DNA from 2 places in the Idiomarina abyssalis genome. Region 1 is predicted to be linked to the other one. Evidence: predicted binding sites of a transcription regulator. Region 1 holds the regulator's gene; the other holds the start of a gene.
The links. Region 1 encodes FliA, which starts transcription of late flagellar genes. Its sites were predicted from a motif close to CTAAAGNTNNNNNNNNNNNNGCCGATA; they were not measured.
Positions count from the first base shown of each region.

Region 2: K5X84_RS07305 (VC2046/SO_2500 family protein) is a predicted target of FliA. The motif match lies at 2,778-2,804, and genes of this name have one in related genera.

Region 1 covers NZ_CP081832.1:750,862-758,656, forward strand. The annotation lists gene K5X84_RS03515 (prepilin-type N-terminal cleavage/methylation domain-containing protein) at 1-173, opposite strand, end outside; gene flhA (flagellar biosynthesis protein FlhA) at 331-2,484, shown strand; gene flhF (flagellar biosynthesis GTPase FlhF) at 2,497-3,834, shown strand; gene K5X84_RS03530 (MinD/ParA family protein) at 3,891-4,763, shown strand; gene K5X84_RS03535 (RNA polymerase sigma factor FliA) at 4,756-5,481, shown strand; gene cheY (chemotaxis response regulator CheY) at 5,519-5,902, shown strand; gene K5X84_RS03545 (protein phosphatase CheZ) at 5,916-6,662, shown strand; gene K5X84_RS03550 (chemotaxis protein CheA) at 6,676-7,795, shown strand, end outside.
Region 2 covers NZ_CP081832.1:1,526,303-1,534,097, reverse strand. The annotation lists gene K5X84_RS07320 (tetratricopeptide repeat-containing response regulator) at 1-1,584, opposite strand, end outside; gene K5X84_RS07315 (NAD(P)H-quinone oxidoreductase) at 1,670-2,638, shown strand; tRNA gene K5X84_RS07310 (tRNA-Tyr) at 2,643-2,727, opposite strand; gene K5X84_RS07305 (VC2046/SO_2500 family protein) at 2,839-3,309, shown strand; gene xerD (site-specific tyrosine recombinase XerD) at 3,391-4,293, shown strand; gene dsbC (bifunctional protein-disulfide isomerase/oxidoreductase DsbC) at 4,349-5,080, shown strand; gene recJ (single-stranded-DNA-specific exonuclease RecJ) at 5,084-6,796, shown strand; one part of gene prfB (peptide chain release factor 2) at 6,835-6,909, shown strand; one part of gene prfB (peptide chain release factor 2) at 6,911-7,795, shown strand, end outside.

The sequences.
Region 1 (7,795 bases):
TGTTCCTTCTGTGCCTTTGCTTTTACTTGATGCAAATACAACAACCAGCGATTACTGGCCTGTTGCAACAGCAAGGTCTCCATTTGTTGACTCAATAACGGCATTGATAACGCACCTAGACCTGCGCTAATTGTCAGTGCAATAAGCATTTCAACGAGGGAATAACCACGCACGGTAATAACCTTTTTGTTAAAGAGCAGAGAGTGTAGCTGCGAGAAGATAAATATCTGTAGGCCAAAACGTATCAACGAGTCAGAAAATATTTAAAAGCTGGCTCGATTCTTGAATGAAACACCGCAGGTTCAACTTTTTGACGCAACAGGAAGACGTATGGCGGGCGGTGCCGAAAAGTTAGTAGATTTAAGAAATTTCACGCAGAACAACGCGCATCTGATTAAAGGATTCGGGACGCCTGTGGCCATTATGGCCATTCTGGCGATGGTAGTTCTGCCAATTCCGGCCATGGTGCTGGATATTCTGTTCTCGTTTTCAATTACCTTGTCGCTGGTAGTTATGCTGGTGGCGGTTTATACCCAACGTCCGCTAGATTTCGCTGCGTTTCCGACGGTATTGCTTATTGCTACGGTCTTACGGTTAAGCCTTAACGTTGCCTCAACCCGTATTGTTTTGCTGGAAGGTCATAACGGCCCCGGCGCGGCGGGCTCAGTGATTGAAGCCTTCGGTAGCGTGGTCATAGGCGGTAACTACACCGTTGGTCTGGTGGTGTTTGCCATTCTGGTTATTATTAACTTTGTGGTTATCACCAAAGGTGCCGGCCGTATTTCAGAAGTTACTGCCCGTTTTACCCTTGATGCCATGCCGGGTAAACAGATGGCTATTGATGCCGACCTGAACGCCGGTTTAATCAATCAGGAAGAAGCCAAAGCCCGACGCAGTGACGTAACCCGTGAGGCCGATTTCTACGGCTCTATGGACGGTGCCAGTAAGTTCGTAAAAGGGGATGCCATAGCCGGTATCCTTATTCTCTTTATTAACATTATCGGCGGCCTGCTCATTGGTATGATCCAGTACGGCCTGACCTTTAATGAGGCCGTGGAAGTTTATACCCTGTTAACCATTGGTGACGGCCTGGTCGCGCAAATCCCCTCTTTATTACTGTCGGTTGCGACCGCCATTATCATTACTCGCGAAAATGACAGTAAAGACATGGGTGATGCCGTTGTCCTGCAACTGCTTGATAACCCCAAGGTTCTGGTCATTACCAGTGCGGTACTCTTTGCTATGGGTGTTATCCCCGGTATGCCACATCTGGCGTTCTTGAGTATGTCAGCGGTACTAGCCGGTGCAGCGTACTTTAAGCTTAAAAAGTCAAAAGTCGAAGAAGGCGAGCTGGTAGAGAAAGAACAGGAGCAGCAAGTCCAGCAGGCGCAGCAAAAAGAGCTTAGCTGGGACGATGTGCGCCATGTAGACACTATTGGTCTGGAAGTTGGCTATCGTTTAATTCCTTTGGTCGATAAGCAGCAGGGCGGCGAGCTCCTGTCACGCATAAAAGGCGTGCGTAAGAAGCAGTCACAGGAATTTGGTTTCCTGGTGCCAGCTGTTCATATCAGAGACAACCTGGATTTAGGCCCTAACAGTTACCGAATTACCCTAATGGGTGTGACTATGGGCGAAGCTGAAATTCGCCATGACTGGGAAATGGCGATTAACCCGGGTCAGGTTTTCGGCGAATTGGAAGGCGAAAAAACAACTGACCCTGCCTTTGGCCTGGATGCGGTCTGGATCCGTCCGGAACAACGAGAGCATGCGCAGACCCTGGGTTATACCGTGGTGGATGCGGCAACTGTGGTTGCAACACATTTAAGTCAAATAGTGACAAACCATGCGTCACAGCTACTGGGTCATGAAGAAGCACAAGAATTACTGGATCGTTTAGGTCGCACTCATCCTAAGCTGGTTGAAGGCCTGATTCCGGATCTGCTGTCATTGGGCAATTTTGTGAAAGTACTGCAAAACCTATTGGATGAAGGTATTGCGATTCGTGACATGCGCACCATTGTACAAACCCTGGTTGAGTATGCGGGGCGTAGTCAGGACCCAGAAGTATTAACGGCTGCGGTCAGAATCTCACTACGCCGTTTAATTGTTCAGGACATTGCTGAAGGGGCGGCTGAACTGCCTGTCATAACTTTGGCACCAGAGTTGGAACAGATGTTGCATCAGTCATTGCAAATGGCTGGTAATGACGGAAATCAGCAAGGCGCCGGAATCGAACCAGGTTTGGCCGAACGCCTGCAACAGTCATTACGCGAAGTGCATCAGCAGCAGGAAATGAATGGTGAACCTTCAGTACTGCTGACCTCTGGACTTCTGAGGTCAACCATGGCGCGATTTGCGCGTCACGCTACCGATGGTATGCGAGTGTTGTCCTATCAGGAAGTACCGGATGATAAACAAATTCGCATTGTCAGCTCAATTGGTGGACAACAAAACGGTGGTGAACAAACCGCCACACAAGAGTAACGGGAGTCGCTTGTGAAGATTAAACGCTTTTTTGCCGAAGATATGCGCCGTGGTTTGCAACAGGTTAAAGAAACCTTAGGTCCGGATGCTATTATCCTGTCCAATAAGAAAGTGAATGGTGGTATTGAGCTGGTTGCAGCCATTGACCCCGATGCGCAACAGGCACAGCCAATGGCTGAGCAGGCACCGAATGAGCCGGCCGCATCAAAGACACCGGAAGTACCGGCTGAATCTTTGCAGGAACTGTTACAGCGTCAGGCGCAGGCTGAACAGCCTGCGCAACGCACTGCTGAGCAAGAGGTTGCTGAGCCGGCCACACAACGGCCAGAGCCGAAACCAGAACCACAAGGCTTCGCGGATTCTCAGCTAAGCGACGATATTTTTCCTGAACAAGTAAACGCACCAGCAGCGGACGACTCCCAGGCCATTGCTGAACTGCGCTCTCAGGTAAACGGTATTCGTCAATTACTGGAGCATCAGTTAAGTGGCTTGATGAAGCAGGAAATGGATCGCGAAGAACCAACCCGTGCGATGCTGATGAATCGCTTGATGTCTATGGGCTTAAGTGAACGAGTTGCGGACCAGATTGCCTGTTTTATTCCCGAAGGTGGCTCAGACGATGAAGCCTGGGAACAGACCCTGCATTTATTAGAAGGTCAGTTGAATACCACGTCCGACGATATTTTGACACGCGGCGGTGCGGTTGCTTTAGTCGGCCCTACAGGCGTGGGTAAAACCACCACTATTGCGAAGCTGGCTGCTCGTTACGCTCAGCGCCATGGTGCGGATAAAGTGGCATTAATTACCACGGATACCTTCCGTATTGGTGCCAGTGAACAATTACAAACCTATGGTCGTATAATAGGGTGTCCGGTAAAAGTTGCTAAAAATGCGCAAGAGCTGGCAGATGCGTTACTTTCACTGCGCCAGAAGAGTTTAATTTTAATTGATACTGCAGGCATGGGCCAACGCGACAAGCGTTTGAGCGAGCAGTTAAACCAGCTTATCCAGAATTCAAGACTGCGTATTCGTCCATATCTGGTGCTTTCAGCGACATCACAGAATCAAGTATTGATGGATGCCGTTAAGCAGTTTAAAACTTTGCCTTTATCCGGTTGCATTTTTACCAAGCTGGACGAATGCTTAAGTTTAGGTGAGAGTATTAGCGTAGCTATTGAGCATGGCTTACCAGTAGGCTATTTAACCAATGGTCAGCAGGTTCCTGAAGACATTCGGGTTGCCGATGCGAACTTTATGGTAGCGGAAGCCGAGCGTTTGCTTGATAAAAGCATTTGTTCCTCAGTGTCAGACGTGCCAAAATCGTATTGGAATGCGGCGTTTTCTCGCTGAATGAGCCGAAGTAATATGAAGCTGTTGTCAATTTAGTCAGAAAAGAGATACGCCCGATGGATCAAGCAAGCGGTCTGCGAAGAATGAAACAATCAAAAGTAAAAGTTATTGCGGTAACCGGTGGTAAAGGTGGCGTGGGTAAAACCAATGTGTCGCTGAATATGGCTATTGCAATGGCAAAGCAGGGCAAACGAGTATTGGTGCTGGACGCCGACTTAGGCCTGGCTAACGTCGATGTGATGTTGGGTCTTCGTGTTGAGCGTAATCTCTCTCATGTGTTAAGCGGCCAGTGTGAACTGGAAGATATTCTGATAGAAGGCCCTGCGGGAATAAAAATTGTTCCGGCAACGTCTGGTACACGTTCGATGGTGGATCTCAGTGAATCTGAGCATGCCGGTTTAATTAGAGCGTTTAGCCAGTTACAGGGTAATTATGACGTGCTGATTGTGGATACCGCAGCTGGCATAGGTAACACCGTTGTCAGTTTTGCCCGAGCCTCACAGGACGTGTTAGTCGTAGTTTGCGATGAACCAACATCGATTACCGATGCTTATGCTCTTATTAAAGTATTGAGCCGTGAGCAGGGGCTTTTCAAATTCAAGGTAGTTGCCAATATGGTGCGCAATATGCGTGACGGGCAAGTACTGTTCAATAAGCTCACTAAGGTTACCGACCGGTTTTTAGATGTTGCTTTGGAGCTGGCAGCAATTATTCCTTTCGATGAAAACTTGCGTTTAGCCGTGCGGAAACAGCAATCTTTTGTCATGGCTTACCCTAAATCGCCGGCGTCATTAGCGATAAAAGCGCTGGCTAAGAAGGCGCTGGACTGGCCGGTTCCGGCTCAAGCCGGAGGACATTTAGAATTTTTCCTTGAACAATTGATAACTTCTGCCGATAACGAGAGTAAGCGGGATGTTGCCAATGAATAAAGCTGCCGTTTATGCCGCCACTGCTGACAACCGGAATGCCATTATTGAGCAGCATACCGGACTGGTTAAGCGTATTGCCCACCACATGATGGCGAGACTACCCGCCAGCGTGCAAGTGGATGATTTAATACAGGCAGGCATGATTGGCTTACTAGAAGCTGCGCGTAACTTTGATAACAGCAAAGGTGCCAGTTTCGAAACTTTTGCCGGCATTCGCATTCGTGGTGCGATGCTGGACGAAATTCGTCGCGGCGATTGGGCCCCTCGCTCAGTACACCGTAACCACAGACGTGTGCTGGAAGCCATTCGCCAGGTTGAAAACGAGACCGGGCGGGACGCAAAAGATACGGAAGTAGCCGCAAAACTGAATATGGGTATGGATGAATACCACCATATTTTACGGGATGTGAGTTCAGGACGAATTGTCGGAATTGAAGATCTTGGCGTGTCGGAAGATGCGTTAATGCCAGAGCAGGTAACAGGTTCAGCTTATGAGCCACAACGAGATGTTGAGAACGCTGCGTTTCATAAAGCATTGGTTTCGACAATTTCATCGTTACCAGAACGTGAAGCCTTGGTGCTTTCGTTGTATTATGACGAAGAATTGAATTTAAAAGAGATAGGTGAAGTGCTGAGCGTGAGTGAATCACGTGTCAGTCAGATTCACAGTCAGGCAATGTTGCGACTGAAGTCGCGAATGCAAAATTGGGTTGAATAAACTTTGGTGGTAATCGAGAGCCTCAGTGGAGGGTGCTTTGGATAAAAATATGAAAATTCTTGTTGTGGATGACTTTTCTACAATGAGACGAATCATTAAGAATTTACTTCGTGATCTTGGCTTTACCAATATTCAGGAAGCTGATGACGGTAATACGGCTTTACCCATGTTGCAGAACGGTGATTTCGACTTTGTCGTAACCGATTGGAACATGCCCGGTATGCAGGGAATTGACTTGCTGCGTGAAATTCGCAAGGACGATAACCTGGCGCATTTACCGGTATTGATGGTAACGGCCGAAGCTAAGCGTGAGCAAATCATCATGGCCGCACAAGCGGGGGTTAATGGTTACATCGTGAAACCATTTACAGCCGTAACGTTGAAAGAAAAGCTCGACAAGATTTTCGAACGTATTAGCTAAAGGGCGAATGACTATGTCTGATAACGCCCATGATATTTCTCTGGAGCAAGCCAAGGAACTCGTAGCCTTGCTTGAAGACGGGAAGCAGCAGCAGGCAAATCAATTACTGGAAGACGTTTACAACCGTCGTAACGACAAGTTGTTTACTTCTGTCGGCCAGTTAACACGCGACCTCCACGAAGCACTTCAGGATTTTCAGGTAGACCCTCGCATTGTGCAAATGACACAAGATGATCTTCCTGATGCGCAAAACCGTTTGTTGTATGTCATTGAGAAAACCGAAGACGCAGCCAATAGAACAATGGATGCGGTAGAGGCTTGCCTGCCTTTAGCAGATGAGATGCATCAGCGTGTAGAGAAGGTCATGCCGGCCTGGAACAGGCTGATGAGTAACGATATTGAGTTAAATGAATTCAAGTCTTTATGCCATCAGGTCGATGACGTACTTAAGCGCTGTGGTGAAAACATGCCACAAGTGCATGGGTTGATGACTGAAGTATTGATGGCTCAGGACTTTCAGGATATTACCGGGCAAGTTATTCGCCGGGTTATTCAGTTAGTTGAAGACGTTGAAAAGAACTTAATTGAGCTACTCAAAATATTCGGTAAAGAAGAAGAGCGCCGTAAGGCAGCAACCTCAACGCCTGATAAGAAAAATGCAGGTGTTGCGGAAGGCCCTATTATAGATGCTGATCAACGCGATGACGTGGTTGGCGGACAAGACGAAGTGGACGATTTGCTGTCCAGTTTAGGTTTCTAGGAGCATCAGTCGCATGAGCTTTGATATGGACGAAGACATTCTGCAGGACTTTTTGATCGAGGCGGGAGAGATCCTCGAGCAATTGTCTGAACAGCTGGTTGAACTGGAAAATGATCCAGAAAATAAAGACCTGCTGAATGCTATTTTCCGTGGTTTTCATACCGTGAAAGGTGGTGCCGGGTTTTTGTCGCTGGGCGCACTCGTTGATACCTGCCACGGTGCGGAAAATGTGTTCGATACCCTGCGTAATGGCCAACGTACCGTCACCTCCGACTTGATGGATGTTATTCTACAGTCGCTGGATACCATTAATGCTCAATTTGCACAGGTTCGGGCCAAAGAAGAACCTGAAGCTGCATCACCTGAATTACTGGAACTTCTGCATAAGTTGAGCCAGCCGGAATCGGAAGATGAAGAGCCGGTTAAAGCGCCGGAACCAGAACCCGAACCAGAGCCCGAACCAGAGCCCGAGGTAGCTGACGCGAGTAGCGGCGAAAGTATTGATGAAATTCAGGACGACGAATTTGAAGCTTTACTGGATGAACTGCATGGTGAAGGTAAAGGACCGGGCAAGAAAGAAGAAGCTAAAGCTTCCGCTGCTGAGTCGGCACCGGGCGATGACAACGATGAAATAACAGACGATGAGTTTGAATCGTTGCTGGATGAATTGCACGGCAGTGGTAAGGCGCCTCAAAGTGCTGAGAAGACACAAGAGAAGCAAAAAGAGCCGGCAAAAGATGACGAAATAACAGATGACGAGTTCGAGTCGCTGTTAGATGAACTCCATGGCAGTGGTAAAGCGCCGACGCCTAAAGGAGATAAGCCAGCAGAAAAAGCCGCTGAGAAGAAACCTGAGCCAAAAGCGCAAGCTAAACCTCAACCTAAGCCTGCAGCTAAACCAGAGCCGAAAGCAGCTGCGGCCAAAGCGGAAGATAAACCTGCGGCAGCAAAATCCGTGGATAAAAAGCCAGCGGCGCCGGCACCAGCTCAGGCTGAAACCACAGTCCGGGTTGATACCAAACGTTTAGATGAAATTATGAATATGGTCGGTGAGCTGGTTTTAGTCCGGAATCGTCTATTAAGCCTGAGTAACTCAGATGAATCAGACAGTGACGAGATGGGGAAAGCCATTT
Region 2 (7,795 bases), 780 kb from region 1:
GCTGGAAAGTTGCAGACCCTCTAATACTTTAAAGCACTGGTCACATTCTTTTTTCAATAACTTCCGTTCTGCGTTAGGCGTTTCTTCGATAAAGCGCACGGCCGCCTGGATAAAGTTAAGTGCAGCGCCACTGTTCATTGGAGCCACCTCCATCGCTTCACGGAACAGCTCCAGTGCGCGACTGTAATGACCTTCCTGATACGCTTCAGCACCTGCTTTGTGCACTTTAAAGAAGGCGTCCTGCTGCTTTTGAGCGGCGGCAAGTCTGGCTTGCAGGATTTTAGTGGTGTAACTGTCAAGTAACAGGTTGTCGTCTTTATAGGCGGCGAGCGCATTGGCTTTTTCGTACTCGCCGACATCCAGCAGAATCGCAATAACGTCTGGCAATAAATCTTTGTTGATAGGTTGGTTCGTTGCCAGATTTTCCCCGACAACTTCGTTTAAACGCTGTTGGGCTTCACGTAAACGACCGTTAAACGAATCAATTCGTGACAGTAAAATGGCTTCTAAATCTTCAAATGAAATATCGGCATGCAATAGATGCTCATCGTAACGGGCTCGCTGAAGCTCCATTGTAGCTTCGGTTTGGTACTTACTAATCTGCTGTGGCGTGTCGCTGTGTTCAGCTGCATCAAGAATACTGCGCAAGTAATTACATAAGTGCTGCGCATTACGAAAGACCGATTTGCGTGCTATTTGCAAAACGTTATTCATGGCTTGCTTGGCTATATCAAAGTCACCATTGTCGCGTGCTATGTGAGCCAGTTTGGTTTGTCGTTCAATAGAAAAGGGCGCCATGGTTATTGCATCGCGTGCGCTTTCCAGTGCCTCTTCAAGCTGTTGTTGTTGCAGGTAGCATTCGGTTTTTAAATCATGGGCCTCAATGGCATTGGGCATACGCTTAATAATATGGTTAAGAATATTAAGCGCTTCTTCTGGTGAGTTTTGCAGCAGTCTGGTCTCCGCCAGCTTTAGAAACACCCAGCTATGGGAGTTTTCTTCCAGCAGATCTTTAATGGCTATTTCGGCTTTATCCAGTTGCCCGGTTTTATTGTACAGCTCAATTTGCAGTTTTCGGCAATAATTGCTGTAACGGCTGTTTGACTGAATGTGTTTCTGGCAAGCGCTAATGCAGGCCTCATAATCGTGTTTAGTCAGAGCTTTAAATACATCTTTTAACCACATGCGACGCTTGTAGGCACGCATTAAACGAGAGCGCAAAACACGATGGGAAAAAGGCTTCATTAAATAGTCGTCTGGTTGCAGCTCCAGCGCGCTTAAAACCATTGGACGGGTATTGTCGCCGGTAATAATGAAGAACAGGGTGTGTTCTTTCATTAAACCGCGAACCTGAAGCTCTTCCAGTACCTGTCGGCCATTTCGGCCACGGCCGAGGTTATAGTCTACCAACAGAATATCGTGCGGGTTTTTGATGTAGGCAGCAATGCCCGCTTCACCCGTTGTCTTGATTTGGACGTCTTTTGCCCCCAAGTTTAACAGCAGGCCTTTGAGCATAACCTGAAAGGGCTTCTGGTCATCAATCAATAACACACGTTTATCATTGAGCTCTAAGGTTTTGTCCATTAGTGTCAAACAGTATCCTGATAGTATTCAATACCGACAGCATACTGGCTAATTTCAATAATGTTAAGCGGCAACGGAGGCTGATGTGAAAGCAATTCAGATTTCAGAGCAAAAAGTGATATGGAAAGACGGTATTAATTTAAGCGAGCCGCGTGCAGATGAGGTTCAGTTGCGTGTTTTAAGCGCCGGGGTTAACCGCGCCGATCTAATGCAAATAGCAGGGAAGTATCCGCCGCCTAACGGCGTATCCGATATTCCCGGGTTAGAAGTCTGTGGCGTTATAGAGCAGGTTGGCAGCCAGGTTTCCGACTGGAAGACAGGGCAACGTGTTAGTGCCTTACTAGCCGGAGGCGGTTTTGCAGAGCGGGTCAACGTTTCGGCAAAACAACTGCTGGAAGTGCCGGATGACTGGAGTCATGAAACCGCAGCTGGCTGGCTTGAGACTTTTGCTACTGCTTATCTCAATGTTTTCCAGTTAGCCGGGCTAAAACAGGGAGAGCGGGTATTGGCGCATGCCGGTGCCAGTGGGGTCGGAACTTCGCTAATACAGTTGTGCCGTGAAAGCGGTAATGACGTTATTGCGGTCGTAGGCAGCGATGAAAAATCACGATTTTGTCTGAACCTCGGTGCGAAGCATGTTATTAACCGATATCAGCAAGATATTGTTGAAGAAGTTAAGGCGCTGGGAGAAGTCGATGTCATCCTCAATCCGGTTGCCGGCGAATCTATCGCAAAAGACCAGCAGTATTTAAAGCAAGACGGTCGTATTATTTTGATTGGCTTAATGGGCGGTCGTACGGGAGAAGTTGATTTCGGGCGAATGCTAATGAAGCGTCAGAAGCTTATGGGCTCGACGTTGCGGGCGCTGTCTTCAGTACAAAAAGGTCATATTTTAAACGGTTTATGGCATGACTTTAGCGATAAGTTTAAAACCGGCAAAATAAAACCGATTATCGATCAGGTTTTTACGGCTGATGATATTCAAAAAGCGCTGGACTATGTTGCGGCGAATAAGACGCAGGGAAAGGTAATACTGAAGTTGGCCGAGCAGTAGTAAATGGTGGAGGGGGCAGGATTCGAACCTGCGAAGGCTGAGCCGTCAGATTTACAGTCTGATCCCTTTGGCCACTCGGGAACCCCTCCACTCAAGTGGCGCGTATAATAACAGTCTTAGCTTAGCTGTAAAGAGAAAACTTAAACTTTTAGGACTTTGGCCGATACAGAACTATCGGTAATTGATAATCCAGAGTCTTAATGAGTCAAGTTTCTGCTGTTCAGAACAATGCCGCTCATTTTTTTGAGCAACACGCGAGCGAAGCCGTTAACCACGGTTTCTCCGGTGAGTTCGCTTATTGGGTCTCGGCACTCGGCGCTGACCCGGTTGTCTCTGAACGCCCAACTGAGGTGAATTGGCAGCGCTCTATCGGTGCAGGCAGGGCAAGACCTTTAGATGTTCAGCCAGGTGCTGTGATGGCCTCAGGCGTTTATGCAACCGTAAGCCAGCTGTCGGACTTTAAATTACAGGACGCGACTCATCCTCAACCCCTCATTCCGGATGCAACGCCGGATCGTTTGCCTTTAGAGCTGATTCAGAACCTGGACTGGAAAGTACGGCAGCGACTTGAGAAGAAAAAGCAACCTCAGGCTGATGACAAAAACGACTACCGACACAAAGGGCCCGCCGGTCTTTACGATGTGCTGCAAAAACTGGGAATTACCCACTAAGCTTTTTATTGGTGTTAAAGAGTTCCCGACAACCTCTCTATATTGCATAATGCTGTTACCATTTCGCAAATTCGATAAAACATGAAGCAACTGCGCCCAGAGGACGAAGATCGTATTGACGCCTTTACTGAGCATTTGTGGCTGCATCATGGTTCCAGCGAAAACACTCAGGCGGCTTACCGTAGCGACTTACGACGTTTTTGTGAGTACCTTATACCCTCGAAAAAATCGCTGATGGACACCGATGAATTAGTACTTCAGGACTACTTGCTTTGGCGCAGAACTCAAGGGCTCTCGCCAAGAAGCACATCGAGATTTTTAAGTTCGGCAAAAAAGTTTTTCCAATTTGCGGTAAAACAGCAATGGGTAGCGGTTGATCCAACTGCGCGCCTGAAGCGTCCTAAATTGCCACAGAGCATTCCTCACTCATTAAGCGAAGCTGACGTTGAGTCGTTATTGCAGCAGCCTGATACAGAAACTCCCATTGGCCTGCGTGACAGAACCATGCTGGAAGTGCTTTACGCTACGGGGTTAAGGGTAACGGAGCTTATTCGTCTGCAGTATGACCAACTGAGCCGCCAGCAAGGCTTGGTAAGGGTTGTTGGGAAGGGAAACAAAGAGCGTTTGGTGCCTTTGGGGGAAGAAGCATTGGAATGGCTGGATACATACTTAAAACATGGCCGTCCGGCGATAACGGATAAAAGCAGTCCCTGGATATTCGTGACACAAAGAGGTTCGTTACTAACGCGTCAGGCATTTTGGTACCGTTTGCGGCATTACGCAGAGGAAGCCGGAATTTATGCTCATTTGTCGCCCCATACGTTACGGCATGCGTTTGCCACGCATTTGTTGAACCATGGCGCCGATTTGCGCGTATTACAGCTGCTTTTGGGGCATAGCGACTTGTCGACCACTCAAATTTACACCCAGGTTGCACGCGAGCGTCTGCAGGCCTTGCATGCTCAGCATCACCCACGCGGTTAATTGCATTTTAGCCGTTAAAAGGGTAGGGTTCGGACAGTTAATTTACGAGGTTATTATGCGCAATTTGATGTTTGTATTAGGGTTTGCGGGGCTGGCAAGTGTCGGCTTTAGTACCAGCGCTGTTGGTGCTGTACAAAATGAAGTTGATGCCCGCCATTTGAATAAAATTGGTATTGAGGTGTTGTCGACCGCGCCGGGTGAAATAGACGGTTATGTCCGTGCTGTTACTAATCAGGGCATGTTTTATGTTTCTGACGATGGTACGCGCTTAATCAGTGGAAATGTTTTCGATATTACCGGTAAGGAGCCTGTTAATTTAAGCGAAGCCGCAATGGCCAATGTGCGCTTAAAAATGCTGGAAGGTTTCACTGATGACATGATTGTTTATCCGGCAGAGAACGAAAAATATGAAGTTACCATTTTCACCGATACAACCTGTGGCTATTGTCAGCGTTTGCATCAAAACATGAGCAGTTATCATGCTGAAGGAATTACCATTAAATACTTAGCCTTCCCTCGTGGTGGTATGAGTAGCAAAGGTGCGCGTCAGTTGCAGACCGTCTGGTGTGCTGATGATAAAAAAGCAGCCATTGCCGCCTTTAAAGATGAAGAAAGTTTTAGCGGCAGCTCTAACTGTTCAAATCCGGTTGCTGAGCATTATCAACTGGGTAAATCCTTTGGCGTAACCGGTACACCAGCTATTATCCTGCCGGACGGACGTATGGTGCCTGGCGCATTACCGGCCTCAAGATTAGTGGCTGAAATCAAAAAAGGTGAGTCGCAGTAATTCATGAGTGACTATGAAATACGTCGTTATCAGGTTGTTGACGATGGTTTTCTGCCGCAGCAAATGCCTCCTTTGTTGCGGCAAATTTATGCACGGCGCGGAGTTCGCAGTGCGGACGAATTGTCTCTTAAAGCTTCAGGGCTTCTTCATTTCTCTTCGCTGAAAGATATTGCTAAAGCTGTTGAACTGCTTCGAACTGCATTAAAAAAGCAGCGACGCGTATGCATCTGTGGTGACTTTGACGCTGATGGAGCGACCAGCTCGGCGCTGATGGTTTCCGCTTTGCAGGCTTTTGGCTTAGAAAAGGTTGGTTACCGTGTTCCGAACCGAATGACAGACGGCTATGGGCTTTCTGTTGCTATGGTAAAACAACTGACCGCAGACAACGTCGATCTTATTATTACTGTTGATAACGGCATTGCGGCACACGACGCCATCTCTCTTGCGCGGGATAACGGCATACAAGTTTTGGTAACCGATCATCATTTACCTCCGGCGGAGCTTCCTCTTGCTGACGCCATTGTTAACCCAAACCAGCAGGGCTGCGAGTTCCCAAGTAAGAATTTAGCCGGGGTTGGTGTTGCATTTTACGTGTTGCTGGCGTTGCGCGCAGCGTTAAGAGAAGAAGGCATAGAACCTTTACCGAATCTGGCAGACTGGCTTGATCTTGTGGCTTTAGGCACTGTCGCCGATGTCGTACCGCTGGATTATAACAATCGCGTATTAGTGCAACAGGGTATAGCCCGTATTCGTAAAGGTATGAGCCGCCCCGGAATTAAAGCATTGCTGGAAGTTGCCAACCGTGACGCGAGTCAGTTGGCAGCCAGTGATTTGGGGTTCGCCCTGGGTCCGCGTATTAACGCTGCAGGCCGGTTAGACGACATTGGGCTCGGAATCGAATGTTTATTAGCGGGTGAGTCCCGGGCAAAGCAGTTAGCGCAGCAACTTAACGATTTAAACCAACAGCGTAAGTCTATTGAAACGGAAATGCGTGAGCATGCCGAAAGTGCAGTCGCGAAATTACGTTTTGACCAGGGGCAGGTACCGGATTTAGTTACCCTTTATCAGCCAGACTGGCATGCTGGTGTTATTGGTATTGTTGCGGGCCGGGTAAAAGAACAGGTGAACCGTCCGGTTATTGCATTGGCGAATGACGATGACAACTTACTAAAAGGCTCGGCGCGTTCGGTCAGTGGCTTGCATATGCGTGACTTATTGGAGCGTATTCATAGTCTGGAGCCTGGCATTATGGAACGTTTTGGCGGACACGCTATGGCAGCGGGGTTAACGCTAAAAAAAGTGAACCTAACGCGGTTTTCCGAACTGGCTGAACAAGTCGCATCCGAATGGTTATCGGAAGAACAAAAGCAGCGGGTATTCTGGTCAGATGGTGAGTTGACTGTACCGCAGTTGTCACTCGACAGTGTGAATACTCTGCAAAATGCAGGTCCATGGGGGCAGCAGTTTCCTGAGCCCATGTTTGACGGGCAGTTCGAGCTGGTTGATCAACGCATTGTTGGCGAACGCCATCTAAAATTGGTGGTGCGTCATCCTCAGGGGGAGTTGTTAGACGGCATCGCTTTTAACGTTGATACACAACAATGGCCAGCGCGGCAGGCTACGGTTGTTGAACTTTTATACAAGCCGCAACTTAATCACTTCCGCGGACGCACAAACGTCCAGTTGTTGGTGGAGCAAATCCGCGCAATACGTTAAACTACGCCCCTTTAAAATAAACAGAATTAGGTAGTCGCATGTTTGAGACCAACGCAACCTACAATAACATTAAAGATATGCGTGAGCGTAGCAATGCGCTTAGGGGGTATCTTTGACTACGATGCTAAGTTAGAGCGTCTGGAAGAAGTTACCCGTGAAATGGAACAGCCCGATGTCTGGGATGATCCACCAAAAGCGCAGGCGTTAGGTAAAGAACGTGCCGCATTAGAGCAAGTAGTAGAAACTCTGGATAAACTTCAGCAAGGTCTGGATGATGTAGAAGGCCTCGTCGATTTAGCTGTAGAGGCTGATGATGAAGATACCTTTAACGAAGCTCAGGAAGAATTATCAGGCTTAGAAAAACAGCTTGAAAACTTAGAGTTTCGCCGGATGTTCTCAAAAGACAATGACTCTGCCGACTGTTATCTGGATATTCAGTCAGGCTCTGGCGGAACCGAGGCTCAGGATTGGGCCAATATGTTACTGCGCATGTATTTGCGTTGGGCTGAAGCGCATGACTTTAAAGCGGAAATTACTGAGCTGTCAGAAGGGGATGTTGCCGGACTAAAATCGGCTACGGTGCGTGTAGCCGGAGAGTACGCTTATGGCTGGCTAAGAACCGAAACTGGTGTTCATCGCCTGGTTCGTAAGTCACCTTTTGACTCAGGTAATCGTCGGCATACATCTTTTGCATCGGTATTCGTTTACCCGGAAGTTGACGACGATATAGACATTGAAATTGATCCGTCAGATTTACGAGTTGATACCTATCGTGCTTCTGGCGCAGGTGGTCAGCACGTTAACCGGACTGATTCCGCCGTTCGCTTAACACACGAACCGACAGGCATTGTTGTACAATGCCAAAGTGACCGTTCGCAGCATAAGAACCGTGACTCAGCAATGAAGCAGCTAAAGGCAAAATTGTATGAGTTTGAGTTACAGAAGCAGAACGAAGAGAAGCAGGCATTGGAAGACTCGAAAGCAGACATTGGCTGGGGC